Regions from separate parts of the Bacillus sp. NEAU-Y102 genome, predicted to be linked through region 1. Evidence: riboswitches for the same ligand, from Rfam matches in the RefSeq annotation. Region 1 holds a riboswitch; the other holds the start of a gene.
The links. Region 1 has a riboswitch for FMN ahead of ribD (bifunctional diaminohydroxyphosphoribosylaminopyrimidine deaminase/5-amino-6-(5-phosphoribosylamino)uracil reductase RibD). Riboswitches for the same ligand answer to the same signal wherever they lie in the genome.
Positions count from the first base shown of each region.

Region 1 (9,063 bases):
TTTCTTCTATCTCAAGTTTATCTATTCCAGTTTATTTTTGTTCTGGTCGCTATGATTATCAAACTCCTTATGCACTCGTTCAGGAATATTGCGATATTATTGAAGCGCCTATAAAAAAAATGATTTGGTTCCCAAATTCAGCACATTCTCCTGATCTAGAAGAACCAGAATTATTCGCCAATTCTTTGCAATCAATTAAACAAGAGCTAGCTTTTCAGCATTAGTAACAAAAGGCTCTTTTACATTTCATAGAAAACATTTTATAATAATATGTCGCAAGTATGTATAAACATAGCAAAATGTTTCATATTTACTTGTCTTAACAGAATAAAAATTTAGGGAGATTACATTTATTATGAACGCTGTACTCGTCGCAGTAGCAATTATGCTATTGCTTAGTTTGTTACGTGTCCAGGTCATTGTCGCCATCATTGTTGGAGCTTTAACAGGCGGAATTATCGGCGGACTCGGTATTTCAGAAACGATTAACACTTTTACAACTGGTCTTGGAAACAGTGCTCCAATCGCTTTAAGTTATGCAATGCTTGGTGGTTTCGCTATTTCCCTTTCCAAAACAGGACTTCCAGATGCTATGATTCAAACTGCATTAAAATGGATTGGCAATGAACAAGACACGAAAAAACAAGTTTATTCTAAAATACTTATTTTATTCATTATTTTAACGATGGCTTGTTTCTCACAAAATGTGATTCCTGTTCACATTGCTTTCATCCCCATCTTAATTCCAGCACTTTTAAAAGTATTAAATGAGCTGAAAGTGGATCGAAGACTTGTCACGTGTATTATTACATTTGGATTAATTACTCCTTATATGTGGATCCCTGCAGGGTTCGGAAAAATTTATCATGACGTATTGCAAACCAACGCTGCGCAAAGCGGTCTTACATTTGATGTCACACTTATTCCAAAAGCAATGACTATTCCAGCACTCGGTATGATTATTGGATTATGTGTAGCGGTATTCATTACGTACCGAAAACCTCGTACGTATGAAACAGAACAAATTCATACTACCGAAAATGAGATCGTTCCCTATACAAAACGTAGCATTACTTTCGGGTTATTATCTATCATTGCTACATTAACTGTTCAATTAACAACAGAATCAATGATTTTCGGTGCTTTAGCAGGTATTATCGTCTTATCAGTAAGTGGTAGTCTACCACTTAAAGAAGCAGATGCGATATTAACAAGCGGAATGCGTATGATGTCCTTTATTGGCTTTGTTATGATTGCTGCCGCTGGATTCGGCGCTGTTCTTCGAAAAACAGGACATGTTGAATCTCTGGTGCAAACGAGTGCACATATAATCGGAAATAACAAACCACTCGCTGCATTTCTTATGCTTGTTATTGGACTTCTCGTTACGATGGGAATTGGTTCATCCTTTTCAACCATCCCTATCTTAACAACAATTTTTGTACCTCTGTGCATTCAGCTTGGATTTAGTCCGATGGCTACAATTGCAATTATTGGTACAGCCGGAGCGCTAGGTGACGCAGGATCTCCAGCATCAGATAGTACCCTCGGACCAACATCCGGTTTAAATGCTGATGGTCAGCACCATCATATATGGGATACATGTGTACCCACTTTTCTACATTACAATATACCGTTACTTATATTTGGCTTTATTGCCGCAATTACATTATAAAAAGGTGCGTATAAAACGCACCTTTTACTTTTTTATTTTTCCTTTTAATTGTTGAAAAGCTACTTTTCCGTTATCTTTGACATAGCTTTCAATTGCCGGTAGTGATGAACCTATCCATTCACACTCTATGCTCCCATTCGGTCCAACAATTTTTAATTTATCTGGTACATGTATATTTACAAATCTTGCTGACCGAATTAACTCAATAGCAATCTGATCACTTGAAGTTACAATTCCATCTATATACGGATTGTTTCGCAATAATGTAATAAATTGTTTATTTGTATACCCTTGTACACATTCTTCTCGATAAGAGATTCCTTCATCCCAAACAGTATCTAAAAAACCTGCTATATGATCTTCCATTTCTTCACTTTCTTCTCCCTCACCGAAATATGCAAGAAAGTGACACCCTTTCTCTTTTAATAAAGAAACAGCCCTCTGTCCACTTTCATAATAATTTCCATGTGATTGTTGCTCATCAATCACAACAAACGGAAATGGAATTTCTCCTATACTTTTAAAAACGGATTTTGTTAAAATAACACCTGCAACGTTATTCTCCTTCAACATATATATGTATCTATCTTTATTCTCTATATTACAAACAATGATTTGATATCCTTCTTTATATGCTATTTCCTCAATACAATGTAGCAAAGTGATGTTTGATGGGTCATATAGATTATCTACAAGTAATGCAATTATCGTTGAATTCTCTTTAAATAGTGGCTTCGCTGCACTGTTTGGCCTATAACGTAATTCTTCAATTGCTTCCTTTACTTGTTTTACTGTGTCCTCATGAACATATCCTTTTTCATTAATAACTCGTGAAACGGTTGCGACTGAAACACCTGCCAATTTTGCAACATCACGTATAGTTGCCACATCGTCACCCCTTAATATGGTAATAGATTACAATTTTACGGTAACCTAAATTACACTATCCGTCAAGATTAATAACTCATATTTCTGAAAATTGTTACATCATTTCACTAAACGATACTCCAACTGAATTTCATGTAAAATTGGGATATTATCATATCCAATACGTGGAATTTCTTTCTTTATTTTTCTTGCCTCCTCTACCGCATTCACATATAAATTAGTCATTACAAAATTACGTTTTTGGTAAAATCGTAACGCATTCATATTATCATTTGTTGTAATAAGACAAACCTGCCTGCACCGTTCTTCTTCTGCAACTTGCAATACACAATCCACAAGCTTCTTCCCTATTCCTTTTCTTTCTTCAATACTATCTAACGATATAATTTCACACATATTTCCAGTCACTTCATACGTTATAATTCCGATTATTCTGTCATTAGAAAACGCAACAAATCCTGGCAACTCTTCTAATTGATGCCCCTTACCACGTGAAACCATCAATGAACTTCCCCAGTTCTCACACATAAACATTCGAATTGTTTCTTTCATCGTTGGCGTAATTTTTTGTATATGCACCATTTCCTATTTCTCCCCTTTTATATCATTGTGATACAATATAAGTGTATCACATGTAACGGTATTTGGAGGATGAGGTAAAGTATGAAACGTTTTTTTGCAGCATTGTTTACTGTACTAGGTGCGATAACAGCCCTTGGGATTTTCTTTACAAATAAAGTGATGTATTTAAAGAAAAAAACAGAGGAAGAAGTACTCGAAAGAGAAACGAAAAAACATTTTCGTATAGAAGATTTTGATGCTCTTCATAAAGAAGAAATTCATATTCCTTCACAATTCGGATATGATCTTCACGGATATTACATTCCTGCTGGTCATTCCAATAAGTTTATGATTTTTTGTCACGGCGTAACTGTAAATAAAATGAACTCTGTAAAATATGCAAGGTTATTTTTAAACAGAGGGTATAATGTCGTTATTTATGATCATCGTCGTCATGGTAAAACTGGCGGAAAAACAACAAGCTATGGATACTATGAAAAACATGATTTAAAATCTGTAGTTGACTGGCTAAAAAGTCGCTTTGGAACAAATATAACACTCGGTATTCATGGTGAATCTATGGGAGCTGCAACACTTCTTCAATACGCAGGACTTGTAGAAGATGGTGCTGATTTCTATATTGCAGATTGTCCTTTCTCTGATTTTCACGGACAATTACAGCACCGTTTAAAGGTTGAATTCCATTTACCAAAATGGCCTTTATTACCTTTAGCAAATGCTTTTTTAAAAGTGCGTGACGGTTATACGATTCGCGAAGTTTCACCAATTGATTGTATAAAAAATATTAACAATCCCGTCCTCTTTATTCATAGTAAAGATGATGATTATATTTTAGCTGATATGACGAAATCACTATATGAAGCAAAAGAAAACAATAAACAACTTTATATTGCAGAACGTGGTGCACACGCTTGCTCTTATAACGAAAATAAAGAAGAGTACGAAGCAGCCATCGATCAATTTTTAAACACATATGTGAAAGAAACAAAAAACAGGCTTGCATAAGCCTGTTTTTTTATTGCGCTAAAACGTCTGTAACTTGTTCCATATTTTCAGAAATCCATTGCATTGCATCATCTAACGTTGGGAATTCTGTCGTTTGAAATGTTACTTCATCTTGAAGTAACCAAACATCCTTTGCCTCTTGCCCTACACCTGCAATGGACCAATGTAACAAACTATATGGATGATTATCATTCAAAAATGATGCCCACGTGCGCTCATTTGCAATGTTTCGTAATGTATGTAATTGTTTATCCATCTCTCGTCACCTTACTCTAGTCAGTTATGAAAACTATTATAACACTCTCTTCTTTCTCAAACAAAGTGCTCTTTTTATATTGTCAAGCACTTCCCTTGATTATATGATGAAATTAAGCGTTTGGGAAGGAGGGATAACGTTGGCAAAAGTACAAATTAAAGTAAATGATAATGGCTCTTTTCGCGTTACAGGGGACGTGGAATTAGTCGACTCACAAGGGAATGTATTCCCAGCAAAACCGGCATTTTCTTTATGCCGTTGTGGTTTATCAAAAAATATGCCTTATTGCGACGCTTCGCATAAAGGTAAATTCGAGTCTGTTGTTAGAGCACCAGAGGCAGAATAATTTTACATGTGACATGCACATTTTTTTGTGCATGTTTTTTCTTTTTAGCAACTCCGTTATATCCCTTCTCCTTACAACATTTCTAATACTTTTATTTCCATTCCAGCCCACATATATTTTCACACAATTCTTCACATTCGAATATTTTTTACTAGCCTTTTATTTTTTTTGTGCTATAATTTGAGCAAACAGCATCCTTCGGGGTCGGGTGAAATTCCCAACCGGCGGTGATGAAGTGAAAACTTCTAAGTCCGTGACCCGTTTTCAACTCGAAAACGGTGGATCTAGTGAAACTCTAGGGCCGACAGTATAGTCTGGATGGGAGAAGGATATGTTTCTAGTTTTTTATATAGTGAATACACTTTTATTTCAGTATGCATATTTTTAAAGATTCATTTTGATTCTTTATATATGTTTAATTTTCTATACTTATTTTTTATACTGAAATAAAAAGAGACAACTAGCGTTTAAAAATTCGATATTTTGCTAGGTTTTTTCCTTATGCAGAAATATCAATTATCGTTAGGTTTCTTTCCTATGCTTTCGTATTCAAACTATATTTCTAGAAATCACGTCTCCCAAACCCCAAGGATATTAAATCCTTGGGGTTTTTTGATTTTTTTAGGAGAGGTGAAGAAAATGACAGATCAAGAATATATGAGGATTGCCCTGCAGTTAGCAGAAGGAACATCAGGACAAACAAGTCCAAATCCTATGGTTGGTGCTGTTGTTGTAAAAGATGGAAACATCGTTGGTATGGGGGCTCATTTACGAGCTGGTGAAGAACACGCAGAAGTTCATGCCCTTCAAATGGCTGGTCAGAACGCCAAAGACGCTACCGTTTATGTAACACTGGAACCGTGTAGCCACTTTGGAAAAACACCACCTTGTTGTGAATTGCTCATCGAAAAAGGAGTTAAGCGTGTGGTAATTGCTACTCCCGATTGTAATCCGCTCGTTTCTGGTAACGGAAAAAGAAGATTAGAGGAAGCTAGAATTGAAGTAACTACCGGTGTTCTTGAAGCAGAAGCAGTTTTATTAAATCGCTACTTTTTTCACTACATGAAAACGAAACGCCCTTTTGTAACAATCAAAACAGCGATGAGCTTAGATGGAAAAACAGCAACTGTAACTGGTGAAAGTAAGTGGATTACAGGTGAAGAAGCACGTGCTGATGTTCACCAATATCGCCATACACATGATGCAATTCTTGTTGGAGTGAATACAGTTATAGCTGATAATCCTCATTTAACAACAAGAATTCCAAATGGTGGGAAACATCCTATTCGCGTTGTTTTAGATACCCATTTACGAACGCCACCATCTTCTCATGTTATAACAGATGGTTTAGCACCGACATGGATTATTGTCGGTAAGGATGTAAAGAAAGAGAAGATATCTTCTTATAATTCTAAAAATATAGCTATATTCCAAATGGAAACGAAGCATATAGAAATCGAGGACCTTCTTTCCTTTCTTGGAGAGAAACAAATTCTTTCTCTATTCGTTGAAGGTGGCCAATCAATTCATGCAAGTTTCTTAAAAACAAACAATTTCAATGAAATTGTAACCTATATAAGCCCGAAATTAATTGGTGGAAAAGATGCTCCTACTTTATTTGGAGGAAATGGTTTTTCAAAATTACAAGATGCGCTTTCCTTGAAAATTCAAGAGATGAAACAAATTGGTGATGATATAAAAATCGTTGCGAATGCCCGAAACGAGGTGACGGAATGTTTACAGGAATTGTAGAAGAATTAGGAACGATAGCAAACATGCAACAAAGCGGAGAAGCGATGAAATTAACGATTCATGCAAAGAAAATTTTATCAGATGTTCACTTAGGTGATAGTATCGCAGTTAACGGTATTTGCTTAACTGTAACAAACTTTACAACTACTTCATTTACAGTTGATGCAATGCCTGAAACGATGCAGTCGACATCGCTTCGCATGCTTAAACCCCACTCTAAAGTAAATTTAGAGCGGGCAATGTCTGCAAATGGAAGATTCGGTGGACATTTCGTTTCAGGACATATTGATGGCATCGGAACGATTTTAACTAAAAAACAACATTACAATGCCGTCTATTATAAAATAGCAATTTCTGATGAATTGCTACACTATTGTTTGCATAAAGGGTCCATTGCTGTTGATGGAACGAGTTTAACGATATTTGATATAGACGAAGCTTCCATAACGATTTCACTCATCCCGCACACAGTAAGCGAATCTGTCATTGGAGAAAAAAATGCCGGAGATATCGTAAATATTGAGTGTGACATGATTGGTAAATATATCGAACGCTTTATTACTAAACCTGCAAAACGAGTAGGTTCAATGACCGAAAGTTTTTTACAAGAAAACGGATTTCTATAAGGGGGAAGCACAATGTTTCATCGTATTGAAGAAGCTCTAGAAGATTTAAAACAAGGTAAAGTCGTTATCGTATGTGATGATGAAAACCGAGAAAATGAAGGCGACTTTATTGCTTTAGCAGAGTACATTACACCGGAAACAATTAATTTTATGATTACACATGGTCGTGGTCTCGTTTGTGTACCGATTACGGAAGGATACGCAGAACGTCTACAATTAGAACCAATGGTATCTCATAATACAGATTCACATCATACTGCGTTTACAGTGAGCATTGACCATGTTTCTACAACAACAGGGATTAGCGCTCACGAACGTGCAACTACGATACAAGAATTGTTAAATCCCGCATCAAAAGGCACTGATTTCAATCGACCTGGACATATCTTTCCATTAATTGCGAAAGAAGGCGGTGTCCTGCGTCGTGCAGGTCATACAGAAGCCGCTGTTGATTTAGCAAAGCTATGCGGTGCCGAACCAGCTGGAGTTATTTGCGAGATTATAAATGAGGACGGCACGATGGCACGTGTACCTGATTTAATAGAATGCGCAAAACAATTTGATATAAAAATGATTACAATAGAAGATTTAATTGCTTACCGCCGCCATCATGAAACACTTGTGACGAGAGAGGTGGAAATTACATTACCTACAGATTTCGGTACTTTCCACGCAATTGGCTATTCTAACTCATTAGATACGAAAGAACATATCGCACTTGTAAAAGGTGATATTTCAATAGGTGAACCGGTACTTGTGCGTGTTCATTCTGAATGCTTAACAGGAGATGTATTCGGTTCACATCGCTGCGATTGCGGACCACAACTCCATGCAGCACTTGCTCAAATTGAGCGTGAAGGAAAAGGTGTTCTTCTTTATATGAGACAAGAAGGAAGAGGCATTGGGCTTCTTAATAAGCTTCGTGCTTATAAATTACAAGAAGAAGGATTCGATACTGTAGAAGCAAATGAAAAACTCGGCTTCCCTGCTGATCTTCGTGATTACGGTATCGGTGCACAAATATTAAAAGATTTAGGTTTACAAAGTTTACGATTATTAACGAATAACCCAAGAAAAATTGCTGGCTTACAAGGTTACGATTTAGAAGTAGTCGAGCGTGTACCGTTGCAAATGCCAGCAAAAGAAGAGAATAAATCGTATTTACAAACGAAAGTAAACAAATTAGGACACTTACTAAACTTATAATTAAAGGAGAGATTTATTATGGTATTCGAAGGTCATTTGGTTGGTACAGGATTAAAAGTTGGAGTTGTTGTTGGACGTTTTAATGAATTTATTACAAGTAAGTTACTTGGCGGCGCTTTAGACGGATTAAAGCGTCACGGTGTAGAAGAAAATGATATTGATGTTGCTTGGGTTCCTGGTGCATTTGAAATTCCTTTAATCGCTAAAAAGATGGCTAGTAGCGGAAAGTATGATGCTGTTATTACATTAGGTACTGTAATCCGAGGTGCTACAACTCACTACGATTACGTTTGTAATGAAGTAGCAAAAGGTGTTGCGTCTTTATCACTACAAATGGACATCCCAGTTATTTTCGGCGTATTAACGACAGAAACAATTGAACAAGCGATTGAACGCGCAGGTACGAAAGCTGGTAATAAAGGATATGAATCAGCTGTTGCTGCAATTGAAATGGCTCACTTATCAAAACAATGGGCATAAAAAAAGAGGCTGCGGCCTCTTTTTATTTTTTCACCTTTTTTTGTACATCTTTTATTAATTCATTCATCGTTTTTCCTTCTGTTTTTATATGAAGAGCTTGTGCTGTTCTCCATACATTCTCTCTTTTTTTCGCTTCTTCTATAATAGTAATTTCTTTTCTAACTTCCTTTAAATCTTTTCCTTCCGTTTTCAATCCAAAATGTTCAGCTTTCGTTCGAAAGTGTTGTTCGATTCTTTGTTGCATCTC
Region 1 covers NZ_JBTWFK010000001.1:1,031,259-1,040,321, forward strand. The annotation lists gene ACYFX0_RS05090 (alpha/beta fold hydrolase) at 1-224, shown strand, start outside; gene ACYFX0_RS05095 (Na+/H+ antiporter family protein) at 356-1,675, shown strand; gene ACYFX0_RS05100 (LacI family DNA-binding transcriptional regulator) at 1,700-2,563, opposite strand; gene ACYFX0_RS05105 (GNAT family N-acetyltransferase) at 2,663-3,145, opposite strand; gene ACYFX0_RS05110 (alpha/beta hydrolase) at 3,227-4,150, shown strand; gene ACYFX0_RS05115 (DUF2552 family protein) at 4,161-4,406, opposite strand; gene ACYFX0_RS05120 (CDGSH iron-sulfur domain-containing protein) at 4,546-4,752, shown strand; FMN riboswitch at 4,943-5,086, shown strand; gene ribD (bifunctional diaminohydroxyphosphoribosylaminopyrimidine deaminase/5-amino-6-(5-phosphoribosylamino)uracil reductase RibD) at 5,392-6,504, shown strand; gene ribE (riboflavin synthase) at 6,486-7,130, shown strand; gene ribBA (bifunctional 3,4-dihydroxy-2-butanone 4-phosphate synthase/GTP cyclohydrolase II) at 7,143-8,336, shown strand; gene ribH (6,7-dimethyl-8-ribityllumazine synthase) at 8,355-8,816, shown strand; gene ACYFX0_RS05145 (hypothetical protein) at 8,839-9,063, opposite strand, start outside.

Region 2 (9,063 bases), on a different contig from region 1:
TATCATATTTTTTACTCCCCTCCTCATAAAGATAATCCTAGGCTTTTATAACAAATTGTGATCGCTTAATTCACTAGCTCTCTTGCTTTGTGGATTTATCTTTTATCGGAATTTTTAATTCTTGCCCTGCACTCACTTCATCTTCTTGCAAGTTATTATACTTTTTAATGACTTCAATCCCATTTTCATCCGAAAAATATTGCTTCGCTATACTTTCTAAAGTTTCTCCCTCTTTCACAGTATGCGTTATCGCTTTTTCAGACTGTTTCTGTGAATCAGATTTAGCTGAATCAAAGAAGATTACTTCAAACGCACTTTTCCCGGCATTATTACTATCGCCCTTCACCTGAATATATTTATCCGTATACCACAAAATACTAATTGGCAGCAGAATGAATAGAAATGTTAAAACCCGGACGAAAATGTGATTTATTTTAAACTTTTGTTTTTTCTCTTTATTTCTATGAATTTCACTACGCGGCGGTAAACTTTCTTTTTCTTCCACTCGCTCAACTTCTAATTCCTCTTCAAAATCAGGAATTCGTTTCCTCATGTTGTTCACCACCACCTTCCATTTATTTTCTTAATTGGAGTCCCATTATAAAATCAACAAGAAAGTGTGCAAAGATTGTTATAAACAAATTCCCTGTCCATTCAAATACATAACCAAAGACAAAACTAATGAAACAGACGAAACAAAACAAAAATGGCTTTGTTATATAACGAATATGTAACACTGCAAATACTAAACTCGCAATTACAATTCCAAAATGAGTCTGCACTACACCTCTAAATAAAAATTCTTCTGCAAAACCGATTACGAACGTAATAACGAGTAAATGTAGAACCGACATTCCTCGAAACATCTTATCGTTAATACCACCATCATCAAACCAAGACTCTGGAAACACTCGCATTGCAACATAATCTAATAACACAATACCAATCGCTAACAAACCACCTATAATAAGTATAGATACTGGTTCCCATTTCCATAAATTAAACACTTCTTTTACATCTTGAAATAATATATATGCTAGTAAACAGCCAATACCGATAATAATTAACTGTGTTATATATAGATTCAGCCTTATTTCCTGCGGACTCATATCTTCAACATTATGCCTTTGAATGTTCATCATTCCTCCATCTTTTCTAGGCCGAAAAGCTTTTGTAACTCTGTTTCCCAATTATAGTCGAAATCCGATTGTTGCGCTCGTCTTTTTTTATAATCTTCTTTTGTAATACCGCAATAATCGCAGCAATTATTTAACTCTTTCTCTTTCCTATAACCGAACTGTTGCAGCACATATTCACGTCTACATCCTTTAACTCGTATCCATGACTTCATATTTTCTAATTCACTATATTTATTACGCAACCTTATTTCTACTTCAGCTATTAATCGGTTCATAATTTCATCTGACAAACCCTCTAATAATAATCTTCGTTGTTGTATAATTCCAACCTGTTCGAGATGATAACGAACGAAACGCCAATATTGCTCATTAAATCTTGCTGCATTATAACAAATTTCTTCTACATCTTCTATTGGTAATTCTTTCGTTTGAAACATTCTTTCTTGTAGTAAAGAAAATAAAAATTGTATTTGCGACTTACTTGGCAATTCATCCTCAATGATTGAAAGTGGTAAATCATGATCCAACGGACTACACAATAAAATAGCTATACTCGGTTTGCCATCTCTTCCAGCTCTTCCGATTTCTTGTAAGTAAGAAGCTATATTAGTTGGATAATGAAAATGAATAATATATTGCGTATTCGCCTTATTTACCCCCATACCAAATGCACTTGTACATATTACAAGCTGCAATTGATCGTTCATAAACTGCTGTTGAATTAACATACGCTCTTCATGTTCCATACCACCATGATAAAAAGCTACACCAGTAACACCTTTCCCTCTCAAGTATTCCGTTAACCTTTCTGTCCACGCTCTACTTGAACAATATACAATCCCCGGCCCTTGTAAATACATCACCTGCTCCAAAAGCGCCTCTTTCTTTTCTTCTATCGTCTCTACAAATTGCACCTCCATTGCAATATTAGGACGGTCAATAGAGTATACATGTTCCGCGGCACCCTTTAAATTTAAACTGTCTGCGATATCTTGCAGTACCCCTTTTGTCGCTGTGGCTGTCAATGCTAACACTGTAGGAGAACCAATATTTTCAATAACTACATTTAGTTTCTTATAGTCCGGTCTAAAATCATAACCCCATTGAGAAATACAATGAGCCTCATCAACAACAAATAATGAAATATGAATTTTCTTCAATTCCCTAATTAATAACTCCGACTGTAACATCTCTGGTGAAACAAAAATAAATTTATATGAAGATAATTTTTTCATCGCTTCTCTTTTTTCATTTAATGTCCGAAAACTATTAAATGCTATCACTCGGTTTTTCACAACATACTTTAATTGTGTCACTTGATCTTCCATTAAAGATAATAACGGCGATACAACAAGCACTGTTCCTTCTCGCATAAGCCCCGGAAACTGATAGCACATAGACTTTCCTCTTCCAGTCGGAAGCATTGCTATCACATCTTTTCCTTCTAATAAATCTGTAATAACTCCTTTTTGACCTGGACGAAATTCAGAATATCCAAACCACTTATATAAATATTCTTCAAGTTTCATTTACACCCTCCATCCGCGCTAATACAAGACGAACTTCAAAATAAGAGATATCTTCTCCAATCGCTTGTTTCAAAACACGTAACTTCCGCGTTTGCAATGCTTCAATTACTTTTATTACTTTGTCTATCTTTTCTTTTTCCATAAACATTTCAATAGAAAAATCTTTTTCTCGCAAAGCAATTTCAACAAAATGATCTTCTATCGTTGCAACCTTCAAATTCCGAATCGTTGCTATTTCTTCTAAAGAACGCCCTTGTCTCCAAAAATTATATGTTTTTTTCGTGGATAAACTAAATAGTTCAGCTCTCTCATTTGGATAAGATATAATTTCAGCTAATAGCGGAAATTCATTTTCTTTATCACGAACTTCTTGTATAAAGAAATGCATCGTACCCCAAAATAAAAAATACACCCTGAACATATCTTGTTTCGTAATTTCTGCTAATTGTTGCAATGTACAACCAATCCGTTCATAACCCGTTAGTCGATATGTTACAATCGTCGCTTCTATCGCATTACTTTTTTCTAAAAGATTATGTACTTCCGTCCACAGTTTTCTCGCCAATTCACTTCTCTTATATGGCCTTCCTGTTAGAAAACGTTTCACCCACATCATTATTTCTGTATCTTGTTGAATCGGGATAAACTTAGTATTATTCTGTTGTAAATTTGATATAGTTTGAATAATCAATGAAAATCTTTTCCAAAATGTTTCACCTAATTCTCCATAATGTAAACCATGCAAATGCGCTGGAAAAGCATAAACTTCCTCCCATTTATGTAACTGCGTTTTACCCTTAGGTGTTAACACATATGTATTTTCATGTATTTCTTGAATAAAATCTGCTTGCAACAACTTTACAACTTCACCATCATAGTCATTTCTATTTAATGATTTATATATTCCGAACAAAAAAGAAATTCTAAACATATTTCCATCTTGTAAAGTTTGCGAAGAACGTTTGCCCTTTAGTAAATAATAAATAGATGAAACGGTTCTTTCACCATTCAATTGTTTTAAACAATGCAACAAAGTATATTGTATTTGCATGACCGCTTCCACCTTCCAATCTTAACTTCATTCTTTTCAGTACAATTACACTATCTACTGTCGCTCATTAAACTTATCATAATAAGAACTATATACTTGTATATATTCTATTGTATCAAACGAAATCATATTTACGTATTTTGAAAATCTTATGACATAATTCAAAAATAAGTTGACACTCTAATTGATAAGCATTATCATTATAATTTTATGTTGAAAAGTTTTACAAACCGTTTTACAATAAGGTTATAATTTTTATGGCAAGCTTTTCACATACATATTATCAGGAGGGAAAAAAGATGGCAAAATATACAATCGTTGATAAAGATACTTGTATTGCATGTGGTGCTTGTGGCGCTGCTGCACCAGACATTTATGACTATGATGATGAAGGTATTGCATTTGTAACATTAGACGATAACCAAGGTATCGTTGAAATTCCAGATGTATTAATTGAAGATATGATGGATGCATTCGAAGGCTGTCCAACTGACTCAATTAAAGTTGCTGACGAATCATTCGACGGAGACGCTTTAAAATTTGAATAGTCTTTTATTAACTTCAAAAAATGCCCCTCATATTGATGAGGGGCATTTTTTGTATCTAAATTTTATTTTCCTTAATAAAAAACCATTAGTAGTTCCACACTACTAATGGTTTATATATATTATGCATTTTTCATTTTTGCAAACACCCATACTTTCAGGCGTGAGAATAATGCCACAAATACAATTGTTACAACAATTCCTTTAATTAAATTAAATGGTAAGATTGCCGTTACAACCGTTGTTCTTATAGCTTCGCTAGACATAGCTGGTGAATTTAAAAACCAAGTGTACGCCGGGAATATGATGATGTAGTTTAATACACTCATAATAAGTGCCATTGTAATTGTCCCTAGCATTAACCCTGTCGTTAAACTCTTCACAGTACGATACTTTCTAAATAAGAAAGCTGCTGGTCCAATAAATAAACATCCTGCAATAAAGTTTGCAATTTCTCCAACTGGTACTCCCGTTAAACTTCCTTGAATCCCGTAATGTAAAATGTTCTTTATTGCCTCTACAATCACTCCAGCTACTGGTCCAAAGATAATTGCTGCAATTAGAGCTGGTACATCACTAAAATCAATTTTCAAAAATGGCGGAAGCCCTGGGAACGGGAAATCTAACATCATTAGTAAATATGCAATACTACTTAGCATCGCTACACTCACCATCTGCACCACACTGTTTTTTTGTTTCATCTTTCTCTCTCCTTTTCCATCGATCTTCTCATGGAAAGTGGAAAGGTTCTGCTATGCCTATTTTTTCATAGAACGAAAAAACCCTTTGTGTTTTACACAAAGGGAGAATTTAAGGCACATCAAACAGACGTTCAAATCCATATCTTTTTTGAACGCTTGAACCTCCATCTTCTCCCATCCAGACTGTACTGTCGGCTTTGGAATCACACCAAATCCTGCCTTAACGGCTCGCGGGCTTAGAACAAAATCATAAATAGTTCATCACCGCCGGTCGGGATTTTCACCCTGCCCCGAAGATAGACCGATATTCTATTTTCCCCTTCATTATACAACAACCTCATAACATTGTGAACAAAAAAATTGTAACTTATTTAAAATTAGTTATTTATTTTTCGTAACAATAAATAAATTGCGAGATATTTTACAATACAATCCATATTTTTTATTATTCGGCATTTCTCTTTTGAATTACCTAGTCATATATAATTAAAAGTGATAAGATATTGAATTGTTAAGATAAGAACATTTTCTGAGTTATGGAGGAAATGTCATGAAAAAAGAAAAGAGACATTCTATTCGAGAAGCAATGAAAAAAAACTTAAGAAAAGAATACTTTTACTTAAAAAAAGAATTACTTTTCTACTGCCCAATTGATTTAGGCACATTCTCAAACGAGACATACTATGCTACTTTCGATGAAGATGGCATCAGTATTTATCAGTATGATAAAAAAACAGAAAGTAAATTAAAATTGTGTGAGCGTCATCCGTGGAAAAGTTGGAGTAAAGTGAAGATTGATCACTATTTGACAACTTCTCAATTTATTTTTCAGGGTGAGCGAAATTGGATCTTATCCCTTTTTCAAAAAGGAAAAGAAGCTCAAAGAATTATTGAAGAGCATACATCTTTACAAACAGAAGTTGTTTCCCGCTCTTTCTTAAAAAAACTTCCTGGTTTTCGTTCTAATACACCACTGAATAAATACATCGGTAGCATTTGTTACACTGCACTTATTGCATTTTTATTAAAATGGATGATTCCATTTCAAGCACCACAAATCGCCCTGTATTCTATTTCGATTGGTTGTATGCTTCTTGGCCTACTTTGTTTGACAATCGGTTTAATTGAACCGACTATCGTACTGTTTCGAACAAAAGAGAAAACAAGAACAAAAGTTTTTTACTTATATAGCTATTTAGCTATTTCTGGATTTATATGTGTCTTTATTTTTTGGTAAAAGAAGCCGTCCCAAAATAAATTTTGGGACGGTTTTCTTTTAGATATAAATACTCTAATTCACTCAATACTTCTAGCAGAAGCGCCCATATAATTTCATTTACATTGAACCTTATTTAAGAATATTCAAAGTTTAATTTTTGAGACGTTGCCTTTACTTAACATATAATTGTTGATTAGGATAAATTAGCTCTTGCTGCAATCCATTTTTTTCTTTAATTTCCTTAAGTGTCATACTAAATTTCCGTGCAATACTAACTAAAGTATCCCCTTTTTGTACGACATATAATGATGAAGAAACAACTTCATTTCTTTGTTCACTTAAAACAAGCAATGGGTTCATCGCATTCTTTTTCGCCATCGTCCATCTTCCTTGATGAAGTTCTAGATGTAAGTGTGCACCTCGCGATTCTCCCGTGTTCCCTACTTCTCCAATTTTTTCACCTTTTGAAATATAATCTCCTTGACCCACATATCTCTTATTTAAATGTGCATATACAGCCTCATATTCTCCGTGTTTAATAAATACAACATTTCCATAACTACTTGAATAATAAGACTTCGTTACCTTACCATCTTGGATAGCTGCCACAGGCGTTCCAATCGGTGCAGCTACATCAATACCATAGTGTTTTCCATGCCTTGTCCCAAAATAATCACTTATCTGACCTTCAACAGGCCATGTCCATCGATTTTCTTCTGCATAAACATGTAATTGAGATACAAACAGTATACTCAATAACATGACTCCGCATTTTAAAACTTTCATATACATCCTCCGTTTTCTAATTACCAACATACCTTCTCTATTTTGGTATATTACAGAAAAAAGTATACAAAAAAAAAGAAAGTGAATTACTCCACTTCCTTCTCTTTCTTATCACGAAAAACTAATGCACTACGGTTATACTCCACATCTTTCACTTGTAATCGGGCATTTATTACTCTAGCTACTGCAAATAAATAGTCAGATAATCTATTTACATACTTTAGAACAACTTCATTTATTTCTCCTTCTTTTTGTAAGGACACGATACATCGTTCTGCTCGCCTTACAACTGTACGTGCAATATGAATAGCAGCTGCCGACTCGCTTCCACCTGGTAAAATAAAGCGCTCTAGCGGCGGTGCTTCTTCTATATACAAATCAATCTTTCTTTCTAAGCTTTCAACCATCTCAATTGTCACCTTATAAGGAATTTTTTGTTCCACTATTGCCAAGTCTCCTCCGCAATCAAATAGCTCATGTTGAATATTTTCGAGCTCATTGTAAATATCTCTATAAGTCCCGCCTTGAAGCTTAGTCATTGCATATCCGATATGAGAATTCGCCTCGTCTATTGTTCCATACGCTTCCACACGGATATCATCTTTATCAACCCTACCGCCTATTACACTTGTCGTTCCTTTATCTCCTGTTTTTGTATATAATTTCATTTCTTCACAGCACCTCTCTTGTTATTCTTTATTCGAGCAACATAGAAAAAAGTTCTACCATTCTTTATTTAATTGAGTTTACAAAAAAATAAAAAACAGCAGAACTTTATTCATTATCAACTTTAAAAACACATATCTAAATTATACGATTCGGTAAATATACAGAGAATGTAGTTCCTTCTCCAACAACACTTGAAACAGAAATTTTACCATCATGACCTTGAACAATATTTTTCGCAATCGCAAGCCCGAGTCCTGTTCCACCCTTTTTCCCACGTGTTCTTGCTTTATCAGCTTTATAGAAACGATCAAATAAAAATGGAATATCCTCTTCTGGAATGCCTGCACCCGAATCTTGTACTTCAAAAATGAGGCCATTATTTTTCGAATCAATTACAAGCGTTACATGTCCGCCTGCGTTTGTATGACGTATTGCGTTATCAATTAAATTCGTCAATACTTGCTCCATACGATCTGCATCAAACGGGTATTGTTCAATTGAATCTTTGAAATCAACCGTTAACGCGACCTCTTTATCCTTTGCAATCCCTTGGAATTTACGACCTATTTTTTCAACGAAAGGATGAATATCAACTTCACCTATATGTAACTCTACATTACCACTTTCCATGCGTGCTAAATCTAATAATTCATTTACAAGTTTACCTAAACGAACGGATTCATCATAAATGATTTGAACAAACTCATCAATTTCTTCTTTCGTTTGCACAATATCATCTAAAATCGCTTCACTATACCCTTGCAGCATTACCATTGGTGTACGAAGTTCATGCGATACATTCGCAATAAAGTCTTGACGCATCTTTTCAAGACGGCGTTCTTCCGTCATATCTCGCAGTACCGCTACAGCTCCACGAATTTTCGTTTGATTGTAAAGCGGCGTCATAAGAACTACATAGTTCCCTTTTTGTAAATTAATTTCAACAACTTGTTGTTGTTCACTTTCTACAACAAGATGGAATAGTTCCACAAGTTCAGAAGGTAGTTTTTTACTTAGCTCTATCTCTTTTTCTTCTTGCCAAACTTGTAAGAAATGTTCGGCCGGCGGATTAATTACAACGACTTCACCTTCTTGATTTAACGTAATAACCCCATCTGCCATACTACTTAAAATACTAGCTAACTGTTCTTTTTCTTGCTGCAGTGCATTCATATTAAACTTCAACTGTTTCCCCATTTGATTTAAGGCCGTTGCAAGCTCACCAATCTCGTCCTGAGACACCATAGGAGCTTTCGCATCAAACTTCCCACGCGCCACCTCAAAAGCAACTTCACGCATTTTACGGAGTGGTGCTGTAATTCGAGTAGACAAGAAGAATGCAAAGAACGTTGTTAATATAATCGCAATCCCTGCTGATAAGAATATAAAATCAGTCGTTCTCTCCATGCCTTGTATCGGTACTT
Region 2 covers NZ_JBTWFK010000002.1:67,815-76,877, forward strand. The annotation lists gene ACYFX0_RS06740 (metallophosphoesterase) at 1-6, opposite strand, end outside; gene ACYFX0_RS06745 (LysM peptidoglycan-binding domain-containing protein) at 74-553, opposite strand; gene ACYFX0_RS06750 (CPBP family intramembrane glutamic endopeptidase) at 576-1,139, opposite strand; gene recQ (ATP-dependent DNA helicase RecQ) at 1,139-2,668, opposite strand; gene ACYFX0_RS06760 (YpbB family protein) at 2,658-3,719, opposite strand; gene ACYFX0_RS06765 (ferredoxin) at 4,019-4,267, shown strand; gene ACYFX0_RS06770 (ECF transporter S component) at 4,387-4,965, opposite strand; FMN riboswitch at 5,128-5,267, opposite strand; gene ACYFX0_RS06775 (hypothetical protein) at 5,516-6,202, shown strand; gene ACYFX0_RS06780 (peptidoglycan DD-metalloendopeptidase family protein) at 6,356-6,970, opposite strand; gene ACYFX0_RS06785 (cob(I)yrinic acid a,c-diamide adenosyltransferase) at 7,057-7,638, opposite strand; gene resE (sensor histidine kinase ResE) at 7,775-9,063, opposite strand, start outside.
Region 2: linked by a shared signal. The riboswitch ahead of ACYFX0_RS06770 (ECF transporter S component) and the one ahead of ribD (bifunctional diaminohydroxyphosphoribosylaminopyrimidine deaminase/5-amino-6-(5-phosphoribosylamino)uracil reductase RibD) in region 1 are both predicted to bind FMN.